4 regions of the Paenibacillus sp. 23TSA30-6 genome follow, and region 4 is predicted to be linked to each of the others. Evidence: riboswitches for the same ligand, from Rfam matches in the RefSeq annotation. Region 4 holds a riboswitch; each other region holds the start of a gene.
The links. A riboswitch is a leader RNA that binds a small molecule or an ion and turns the genes downstream of it on or off. The one in region 4 is predicted to bind cyclic di-AMP.
Positions count from the first base shown of each region.

Region 1: it holds a riboswitch for cyclic di-AMP, as region 4 does, so the genes downstream of both, E0698_RS01685 (hypothetical protein) here and E0698_RS18755 (3D domain-containing protein) in region 4, are expected to answer to the same signal.
Region 2: it holds a riboswitch for cyclic di-AMP, as region 4 does, so the genes downstream of both, E0698_RS21815 (C40 family peptidase) here and E0698_RS18755 (3D domain-containing protein) in region 4, are expected to answer to the same signal.
Region 3: it holds a riboswitch for cyclic di-AMP, as region 4 does, so the genes downstream of both, E0698_RS07380 (3D domain-containing protein) here and E0698_RS18755 (3D domain-containing protein) in region 4, are expected to answer to the same signal.

Region 1 covers NZ_SLTL01000001.1:321,720-323,906, forward strand. Annotated here, with positions in the region: gene E0698_RS01675 (glutathione peroxidase) at 1-239, opposite strand, end outside; gene E0698_RS01680 (hypothetical protein) at 363-530, shown strand; cyclic di-AMP (ydaO/yuaA leader) riboswitch at 704-879, shown strand; gene E0698_RS01685 (hypothetical protein) at 994-1,389, shown strand; gene kdpF (K(+)-transporting ATPase subunit F) at 1,605-1,679, shown strand; gene kdpA (potassium-transporting ATPase subunit KdpA) at 1,830-2,187, shown strand, end outside.
Region 2 covers NZ_SLTL01000030.1:48,956-51,142, forward strand. Annotated here, with positions in the region: gene E0698_RS21810 (hypothetical protein) at 1-740, shown strand, start outside; cyclic di-AMP (ydaO/yuaA leader) riboswitch at 1,026-1,163, shown strand; gene E0698_RS21815 (C40 family peptidase) at 1,169-1,669, shown strand; gene E0698_RS21820 (GNAT family N-acetyltransferase) at 1,975-2,187, shown strand, end outside.
Region 3 covers NZ_SLTL01000006.1:102,971-105,157, reverse strand. Annotated here, with positions in the region: gene E0698_RS07385 (ATP-binding cassette domain-containing protein) at 1-674, shown strand, start outside; cyclic di-AMP (ydaO/yuaA leader) riboswitch at 921-1,093, shown strand; gene E0698_RS07380 (3D domain-containing protein) at 1,101-1,769, shown strand; gene E0698_RS07375 (polysaccharide deacetylase family protein) at 1,927-2,187, opposite strand, start outside.
Region 4 covers NZ_SLTL01000022.1:12,999-15,185, forward strand. Annotated here, with positions in the region: gene E0698_RS18750 (TatD family hydrolase) at 1-47, shown strand, start outside; cyclic di-AMP (ydaO/yuaA leader) riboswitch at 249-531, shown strand; gene E0698_RS18755 (3D domain-containing protein) at 801-1,949, shown strand; gene rnmV (ribonuclease M5) at 2,097-2,187, shown strand, end outside.

The DNA of each region.
Region 1 (2,187 bases), on a different contig from region 4:
AACTCCGAAATGTCCTCGCTGGAACCCGGCTCTTGCTTGGCAAACTGGTTGCTGGGGAAGCCCAGGATTTCAAGCCCCTGCTCATGGTACTGGTCATATAGCTCTTGTAGCGCCTTGTATTGAGGGGTTAGCCCGCATTTGCTGGCTGTATTCACGATAAGCAGAACTTTTCCTTCGTATGTGGACAACGGAATCTCTTTCCCTTGCAGGGTTTGTGCATCATATTCATAAACGGTCATGGTATCTCTCCTATTTACTATTTTACAATTAAATTGTAAGCAATTTAACGAGGGGTTGCAAGTCTATAATAGATGTATTGCACTGTCTGAAACTGTAAAATCGTATTTTGTTTAAAACGGCAAATGGCACTGCAAATGGGGCGAATTGCGGTGTTTCTCATCGTAAAAACAGGCTCAATCGGCGTTTATCAGGTGCATACAGCAGTTTTTCTTCCTCTTTTACAAAAAAAAGGGACAAAAAGCTCTCCATACGCCAATATTGACATGCCCATCATTTTCGAAAAGGGATGAAAAACCGAGCTTGAAGGAGCTGGGAGAAGGATATTCCAGTTGTAAGCGCTATTATTCATCTTCTTTGCTCCAAAGGCCGATTTATAACCCTGCAGGTGAGCTTTACAGTGTTCCTTGCGCGGGTGTATGATTCAAGACGTAATTTCAAATTAAGTGAATGAAGCAGCAACGAATTGTCTATAGCGCTGAATTTTGCAGTTGCAAAAGCGGGGGAACCAAGCGAGATCTATGCGGCTTTTAGAGGGCCGTGTGTCTCATGGGGTGAATTTTCCGGCCAAGTGCCAGAAATAGGGCGACTCTCACGTCCGAATCCGACAGCTAACCTCGTAAGCGTACAGGGAGAGGCAACAAACCGCCGTGTGCAACCATGGTTTATTTTATCATGGTTACGTAAGAAGCCGGAGGAAGCCTTTTTCCTTCGGCTTCTTTTTGTTGTCTTTTTATACCGGGAGAGGAGCTACTGATGGAAGGTCGGCTAATCATTGTCACTGCACCGAATGAATCGGGCAGAAATTTTGTGAAATTGCTTATGTACAAAAAACTGGCGTTTGCGGTTCTGACGAATAGCGCTCAGGAGGAACGACAGCTCAAAAAAATGGGTGTGGAGCATATTGTGCGCATCAATACGATGCAAGCAGGAAAATGGAATTTTCCCAAAAAAGAAATTGGCTGCGTGTATTTGTTTGAGAACAGCTTGAATCTGACGTGCCGTTTTCTGCAAATATGCCGGCCGCTGACATCAGATTCGGTCTATGTCATTACACAAGGCTGTAATCCTCAAGGGATTTATCGAGGTTTGGGAGCAGACCATGTGATCTACACTTTGAATGGAGAGGTGGGTTTCCTGTTGAACGGATAGTCGCTTACGGTATGGATAATATAAATTAATATTTTCGAATTCATTGTATGGTGATTTTACGAGGATGTAAGAATGACGATCTGAGGACCGATACGGGAGGGTATGAACATGATGGATATATACATGCTGCTCGTGATGGCTGTGAGTTATGGAGTGATACTGCTGTTTGTACGCTGGTGTGATGCGCAGACCTCCAAAGGAGGGCGAAAAGGATGATGGTTGTGCTTACGCTTACGGCGATTGTGTTTGTGTATTTAATCTACGCACTCCTGAATCCTGAAAAGTTCTAATCAGGTGAACAGGATCAAGCGGGCGGGGGACAGCAGATCGTGGATGAGACATCAGAGGCAGCGGGTTTTCGCAAACGTGTGCACTCGCCTGGTGCTATGAACCCGTCTGTTGTTCCAAACGCAGGAGCATTTTGAAGGAGGGAATAGATGATGGAGCTGCTGCAAATTGGAATTGTGATTGTGATATTGCTGCTCTTGGTGAAACCAGTGGGCACCTATATATATCATGTATTCTCAAATGAACCGAATCGGACAGATCGGGTGTTTGGCGGAACGGAGAAGCTGATTTATAAGGTTATAGGATTGAAAAAGCTGGAGAGCATGCGTTGGACCACGTACGTTATGAGCTTCATTGCTACGAATGTCGTGCTTGTGGCGATCAGCTATGTGCTGCTGCGCTTGCAGGGACTGCTTCCCGTTAATCCGTCTGGAAATGGCAATATGGAAGCGTCACTTGCTTTTAATACAGTGATCAGCTTTATGACCAATACGAATCTCCAGCATTATA
Region 2 (2,187 bases), on a different contig from region 4:
GCGTTTTTCTCTATCGGCTGGTACAATCCGCCGTTACTCCCCTGCTGCTGCGCTACCCCGATCAGGGTCAAAATGAACTGGGACAGACGTTGTTTTGGATGGAGAGCCAGATTGCCCTGACGGACAACCAAGAGGTTCATATGTATCTGTGGATACTACTGGGGGCAACGGTGCTGCGTACACTGATTACCCCCTTCATCCGGGCGGGAATATACCAAAGTCTGCACACCCATGCGACCGAGCCACAGAGTCTGTCCTTTTTCCGCGGAATGAAACGTCATGGCTTGTCATCGCTGATCTATTACGTCATCGAGCTTGGACTCCTGCTGCTCCCTGCTTTCTGGGTGGTGCCTAAGCTCTACCCTATCGTGGCAGGGGCGCTGCAATCTCCCGCCTATCTCCTGCATGTGCTGCCCTATGCCATCGGTTGGATTGCTTATGGCTGGTTCATCCGCCAGTGCATCCTGTACATGCAGCTAGGCACCGTAGGTGGTCACGCCATACAATCGTCGCTGCTTGCCTTCTTTCGCCAAATCCTCCCGGCTATCGGTATTTCGCTTCTGCTCGGTGCAGGTGTACTGCTCGTCCTTGGTCTATTCGGCACCATGGCGATGATTTGGACTGGTATGCTGGCACTCATTCTCCAGCAAACGTATCATTTTGTTACCAGTCTGGTCAGGCTATGGCACATCAGTTCACAGTACCGACTATGGCATACCGATATCTCCGGCAGAGGTTGAACCTTCACTCCGTTCCTCCCGAACAATTTCTGGCTGTCCAAAGACAACTATCCATCTCCATTCATATCCAGGCAAACGGCACATAACTGAATACTCTTAACAAAATCTGTTCCCGCGATAAAGGGAGCAGATTTTTTTGTAACTTTTTGCGATGAAACATTTGCCAAAGCCAGCCGACTTTGTTACAATAATCGCAGTGAACTGATAGTAACAACTTTGTAATCTTTATTGTAACCTTTACCTTAAAAACATCGTTATCGTGAATATTGCTCTCCAAGGTGCACATCTTAAGTTAAGCCTAATTCCTGGCACCTGGGAAGCGGGGGAACCAGTTTGGGTGAATTGATCTCGCAACAGAGTGGTCATAGGGGAACCTTCTACCGAATCCTTAAGCTAACCTCGCAGGCATTGGAAGGGGTATATTTTTTTTGAAGAAGAAGCTAACGATCGCAGCCATGGGTCTCGCCATTGCCTTTACATCTTTTACATTCGGTGGAGGAAGTGCATTTGCAGACTCTAAGATGGACCAGGTCATCCAAGATGCCAAAGGAACGAACTACAGAAGCGGAGGCACTACACTCGACGGGTTCGATTGCTCCGGCTTCACAATGTATGTATATCACAAACTAGGAATTAATCTGCCCCATCAATCCGGATCACAATTCAAAATGGGATCTTCCGTATCCCGCGACGAAATGAGACCTGGTGACCTGGTGTTCTTCAACACCACAGGAAGAGGCATTTCCCATGTAGGTATCTTCGTAGGTGAAGGGAAATTTGCCCACTCCTCATCTTCACGTGGTGTAGTTGTTAGCTCACTGGACGAAAACTATTACGCTAACCGCTATGTCGGTGCAAAAAGAATTATGAGCACAGACGCTTACCACGCTGTAGCTTCTGAAACTCCTGATGACGACAACGTAGAATAACTAACGAACAGCAAACTAACCCTGAGCCGCAATTTGATTCTGGCCGGAATCGAATTGCGGTTTTTTATGTCCACAACATCAGAAACGTTATCGTTACTGACGAACTGACACCTCAAAAGGTTTCAGATTTTGCGAACATCGTCGGTTTTACCGTCACAGCTGGGGGAGCATATGAGCAGTAAAGCTTTCTTATTGAATGTATACCCGACTTGGGTATGAAATAAACACCGCTTGCCAATCCCCTGCAACTTGTCTACAATCTGTTGTTAATGGTTTAAGTACTTGTAAAAGGAGGATGGGGAGACATGCCGGCCTCAATATCTAACTACCGGATCGTACCGATGGACGAACAGCAGGCGGCTGCGATATGTGAGTGGCGCTATGATCCACCCTACAACATATACGGCTGGCTACCTTGGGAACAAATGAAGGCACTTGAAGTCGAATTTGGAAGCCCCACGCTTCGCCAAGAGCAATATGTTGCTGTACTGGATGACGAGAACACGCTAACCGGATTT
Region 3 (2,187 bases), on a different contig from region 4:
TAAAAGGCATTGATATAGATATTGCCAAAGGCGAGGTTGTTGTCGTCATTGGCCCGAGTGGTTCGGGGAAAAGTACATTTTTACGTTGTATGAATCTGCTGGAGCAGCCGACCGTTGGGGAGATTTTGTTTGAGGGCGAGCCGATTACAGCCCGTGGTCATAATATTAATGCGACTCGTGAGAAAATGGGGATGGTGTTCCAGCATTTCAACCTGTTCCCGCACAAAACGGTGCTGCAAAATTTGACGCTTGCGCCGACTCAGGTTAGAGGCCAGTCAGCAAAGGAAGCAGAGAAAATTGCGCTGGAGCTGCTGCGCACCGTTGGACTTGAAGACAAAAAGGACACCTATCCCAATCAGCTATCCGGTGGACAGAAGCAGCGGATTGCGATTGCACGCGCCTTGGCGATGCAGCCGCATGTGATGCTCTTCGATGAGCCGACTTCCGCTTTGGACCCTGAAATGGTCGGAGAGGTGCTGGACGTGATGAAGAAGCTGGCTGAGGGTGGCATGACGATGGTCATCGTAACGCATGAGATGGGCTTTGCCCGCGAGGTAGGAGACCGCATTATCTTTATGGATAACGGTCAAATTGTGGAGCAAGGTACACCGGAGCAGGTTTTTGGCACTCCAAGCCATGATCGTACCCGGGATTTTCTTGCCAAGGTTTTGTAAGAAATGAGCTTGTAAAGGCTATGAAGCAAGCCCTCCACGGTGAAAGTTTGACGGGAGGGCTTTTTCTTTTTTTGTCATCCTCGTTCAGATTTTTGTAACTGATTTCGATTTCATAATGACAAAATTGTAACAGATGTAGTATGATGTTCAAGGTTCCCAACATTTTCATGCAGATAAGGTTACAAAATTGTGATATTATGCAGTGAGCCAAAACTTACCTGGGCAGCAGACAGCAACGACAGACGCTGAATGCGGGACCCAAAACCATGGGAAGTGCGGGGGACGTAACAACGGCAGTCACTTCTGATCCGTCTTCATACGAATGGATGGAAGGTGCCTAGGGGTGAATTGCATTAGCATAGGGCTTCTCCTGAGTCCGAATCCGACAGCTAACTTCGCAGGCATATTAGAGGAGGTACATATCTTTTGAAACATCTGAAACGTATTGGAAAAACAATGAAATTTGCAGTGCTGGCCGCAGCTATCGCAGGATTGGCACAGACAGCAGGGGTAGCCGACGCCGCTTCGCTTCATACCGCCAAGGAAGGTGATACCTTCTTTTTGCTTGCTCAGCGTTACGGGGTATCTGTAGAGGATCTGCAAAAGGAGAACCCGGATGTTGCTGCCAGCAATATATATGCAGGAGTACAAATTAAGGTTCCGGACGAGAACAAGGTAAAAGTCGCTTCGGATTCGAAGCCTCAGCTTTTGTCCGAGAAAGCGCCGGCCGGTGACGGTCAACAGGTTGAAGCATGGGGCAAAACATTTAACTACAGCAAAGTAGTTGATGTGAAGGCCACAGCGTATTCCGCAGCAGCCAGTGAAAATGGAAAATGGGGAGCAGTAGACTATTTCGGAAATCCGCTTAAGCTCGGTACGATTGCCGTAGACCCAAGCGTAATTCCTTTAGGTACGAAAGTGTTGGTTACAGGCTATTCCCATCCAGGGCTGCCGGATCAATCTTTTATAGCGGTAGCTCGCGATAAGGGCAGTGCCATTACGGGGAAACGGATTGATATTTTCATTCCGGGTAGCCCATCTTTTGTGAGTGACTTTGGTTTCCAAAATGTGAAGCTGTACGTCATTGATAAATAGTCTGTATAAACCAATGAATTATATTTACATAATATATATTATGTAAACCAATATCAAATAACTTAATCGCCGGTCCTGATTCATATGGGCTTTGTCGATTAATAAAGGGCTGTCTTGACTAGCAGAATGCATCTGCTCGTAAGACAGCCCTTTACTGTTATTTCCGCTCCGAGGTGTGAAGTAGCCGTGGAACCGTGACAAATTTGTACCCCTTGGCTTTCAGCGCTTGAATAAGACCCGGCAGGGATTGAACAGTGCCTTTCAGGTTGGAGCTTTGACCACCGCCTGCGTGCATTAAAATGATGGAGCCTGGTCCGGTAGCCGGGATCACATTACGCTGAATTTGTGTTTTACTCAGTCCCTTCCAATCGAGGGAGTCTACGTTCCAATTGACAATCATGTAGCCGTGACTACGCGC
Region 4 (2,187 bases):
TGTCAATAACGACCCAAAATGCCTTGGAACGATTTGACATTAAGTAAAAAAGTGAAGAAATCAATCAAAATAATGAGATAGACGAAGCTAATCATGAATTTGTTGCAGGAAACTCGAGAATATTACAATATTTTAACCTAATATTGTAGAAAATGTACTTGAAACCTGCTTTACAACATGCATAGAAACAGGATATCATCTTTTCAGTGAATTGTTGTTTGAATGTAAACACCAACAGCTCATTTCATGAACCAGTCTCGCTGAGTCCCTTTTACAGGGAACGGGGGAACCGATATGGCTTACAGTACGTCCGGTGTATGGGCAAGAAGGGAACGTCTCTTCCGCCAGCCGGCTCGACCTAGATTCCTTTCCCGGATGGGATTGAACAGGTGGAGGGGCCGTATTTCGATTTCTTTCTGGGTCTTCGGGGTGAATGTGAAGGCGACCGCCATGAGCGGTTGACCCAAGCTAGGGCGTCTCTCTACGTCCGAACCCGACAGCTAACCCCGTAAGCGTAACAAGAGAGAAGCCATCTCGTGCATGATTTTTCCGCATATTCGCACATGTCGGAAGCCACGAAAGAGCTCTCTAGTCTCTTTCTTTGGCTTTTTTTGTTGTGAATAAAAGAAAATCTGTCATCATACTGTGATTAAACAGGGGAGGACAGCATGCCGCGAAGACGGGTACATGGTGCAGGACAGTCGCAGTACGGGCTTGTCTTGTAGAAAATCTGTTATAGTCACGTCAATCTCAACTATGTCTTACTCCAGACGGCGGGCTATGTAAGGAGGACGGAGGAAATGGGAATTTTCCAAAAACAGGAGACCCATGAGTCACGCTCATCCAGCATGTCTTACGTATTGCGTTGGAAGCAAGAAAATGTGCGCCAGGCTGCTTTGGTTGCTATTTTTCTAATCGCACTAACGATTATGATTTCAATTCTGGTGTACACTCAATCTAAAAAACAGGTCTTTTTTGTCATCGACGGTAAGGCATCTGCGGTAGAAACCCGGGAATCCCAGCTCCAAGATTTGCTCAAAGAGCATTCGATTTCACTTCAGCCGCATGATACGGTTTCGATGCCGCTGAACGGAGCAGTTCAGGATGGGGATCGCGTAGTTATCAAACATGCCAATCAGGTCAAAGTATCCTTAGCCAACGAGACGAAAAAATTGTACACAACAGAAAATACAGTAGAGGGTGCCATTCGCACCTCGGGCTATAAATTATCGTCAAATGATAAAGTTTACCCTGCTCTGGATGCTTCTGTTTCGTCTAACATGGACATAAAAATCATCCGTGTGAAGAAACAGCAGGTCGAACAGAAGCAACAGGTACCTTATCAGGTCATCAAAACGGCCGATCCAAGTCTCTATAAAGGTGATAATCGGGTCATCCAAAGCGGTAAAACGGGTGTTGTGGTCCAGCATGTTCAAAAGGTATACCATGACGGAAAATTGGTATCCAAGCAGCTGGTAAACAAGGAAGTCGCACAGAATCGTGTGGATAAGGTGATTGCGGTAGGAACGAAGAAAAAGCCGGTCGTTCTGGCTGCTTCCGTCGGTCCTGAAGATGCCGTTAAGGCAACACGGGTTAGTTCGGACAATGCTGTCCGTAAAGCAGGTGTGAATTTCAAATATAACAAAGTATTACAAAACGTCTCCATGACGGCGTATTCGTCACAGGAGCCAGGGATCGGTACACGTACCGCATCCGGCACGCGTGTCACGGAAGGACGCACCATCGCTGTCGATCCGAGTGTGATTCCAATCGGCTGGTGGGTATATATTGAAGGGGTGGGCTTCCGCCGTGCGGAGGATACCGGTGGCGCGATTAAAGGCCACAAAATCGATGTGTATTATGAGAGTTTGAGTCAAGCCAATCAGTTTGGTCGGAAGCACGGAAAAACCGTATATGTGATTGGACCAGTGAAGCCTGAAATGAACTAAAAACGTGTTGTATATGTTTGGGTCAATGCGATACTATTAACATCATAGTTATGCCATGCTAAGAAGAGGATATCCTCTTCTTATTTTGTTTTCAAAAGTAGGGAAAGATGAATATAGCTGACTGTGTAGTAGTGGAGGGAGACGCAAATGATCAAGGAAGTGATCGTAGTAGAGGGTCGGGATGATACGGTGGCTATTCGCCGTGCTGTCGAGGCGGATACGATAGAAACGGGCGGCT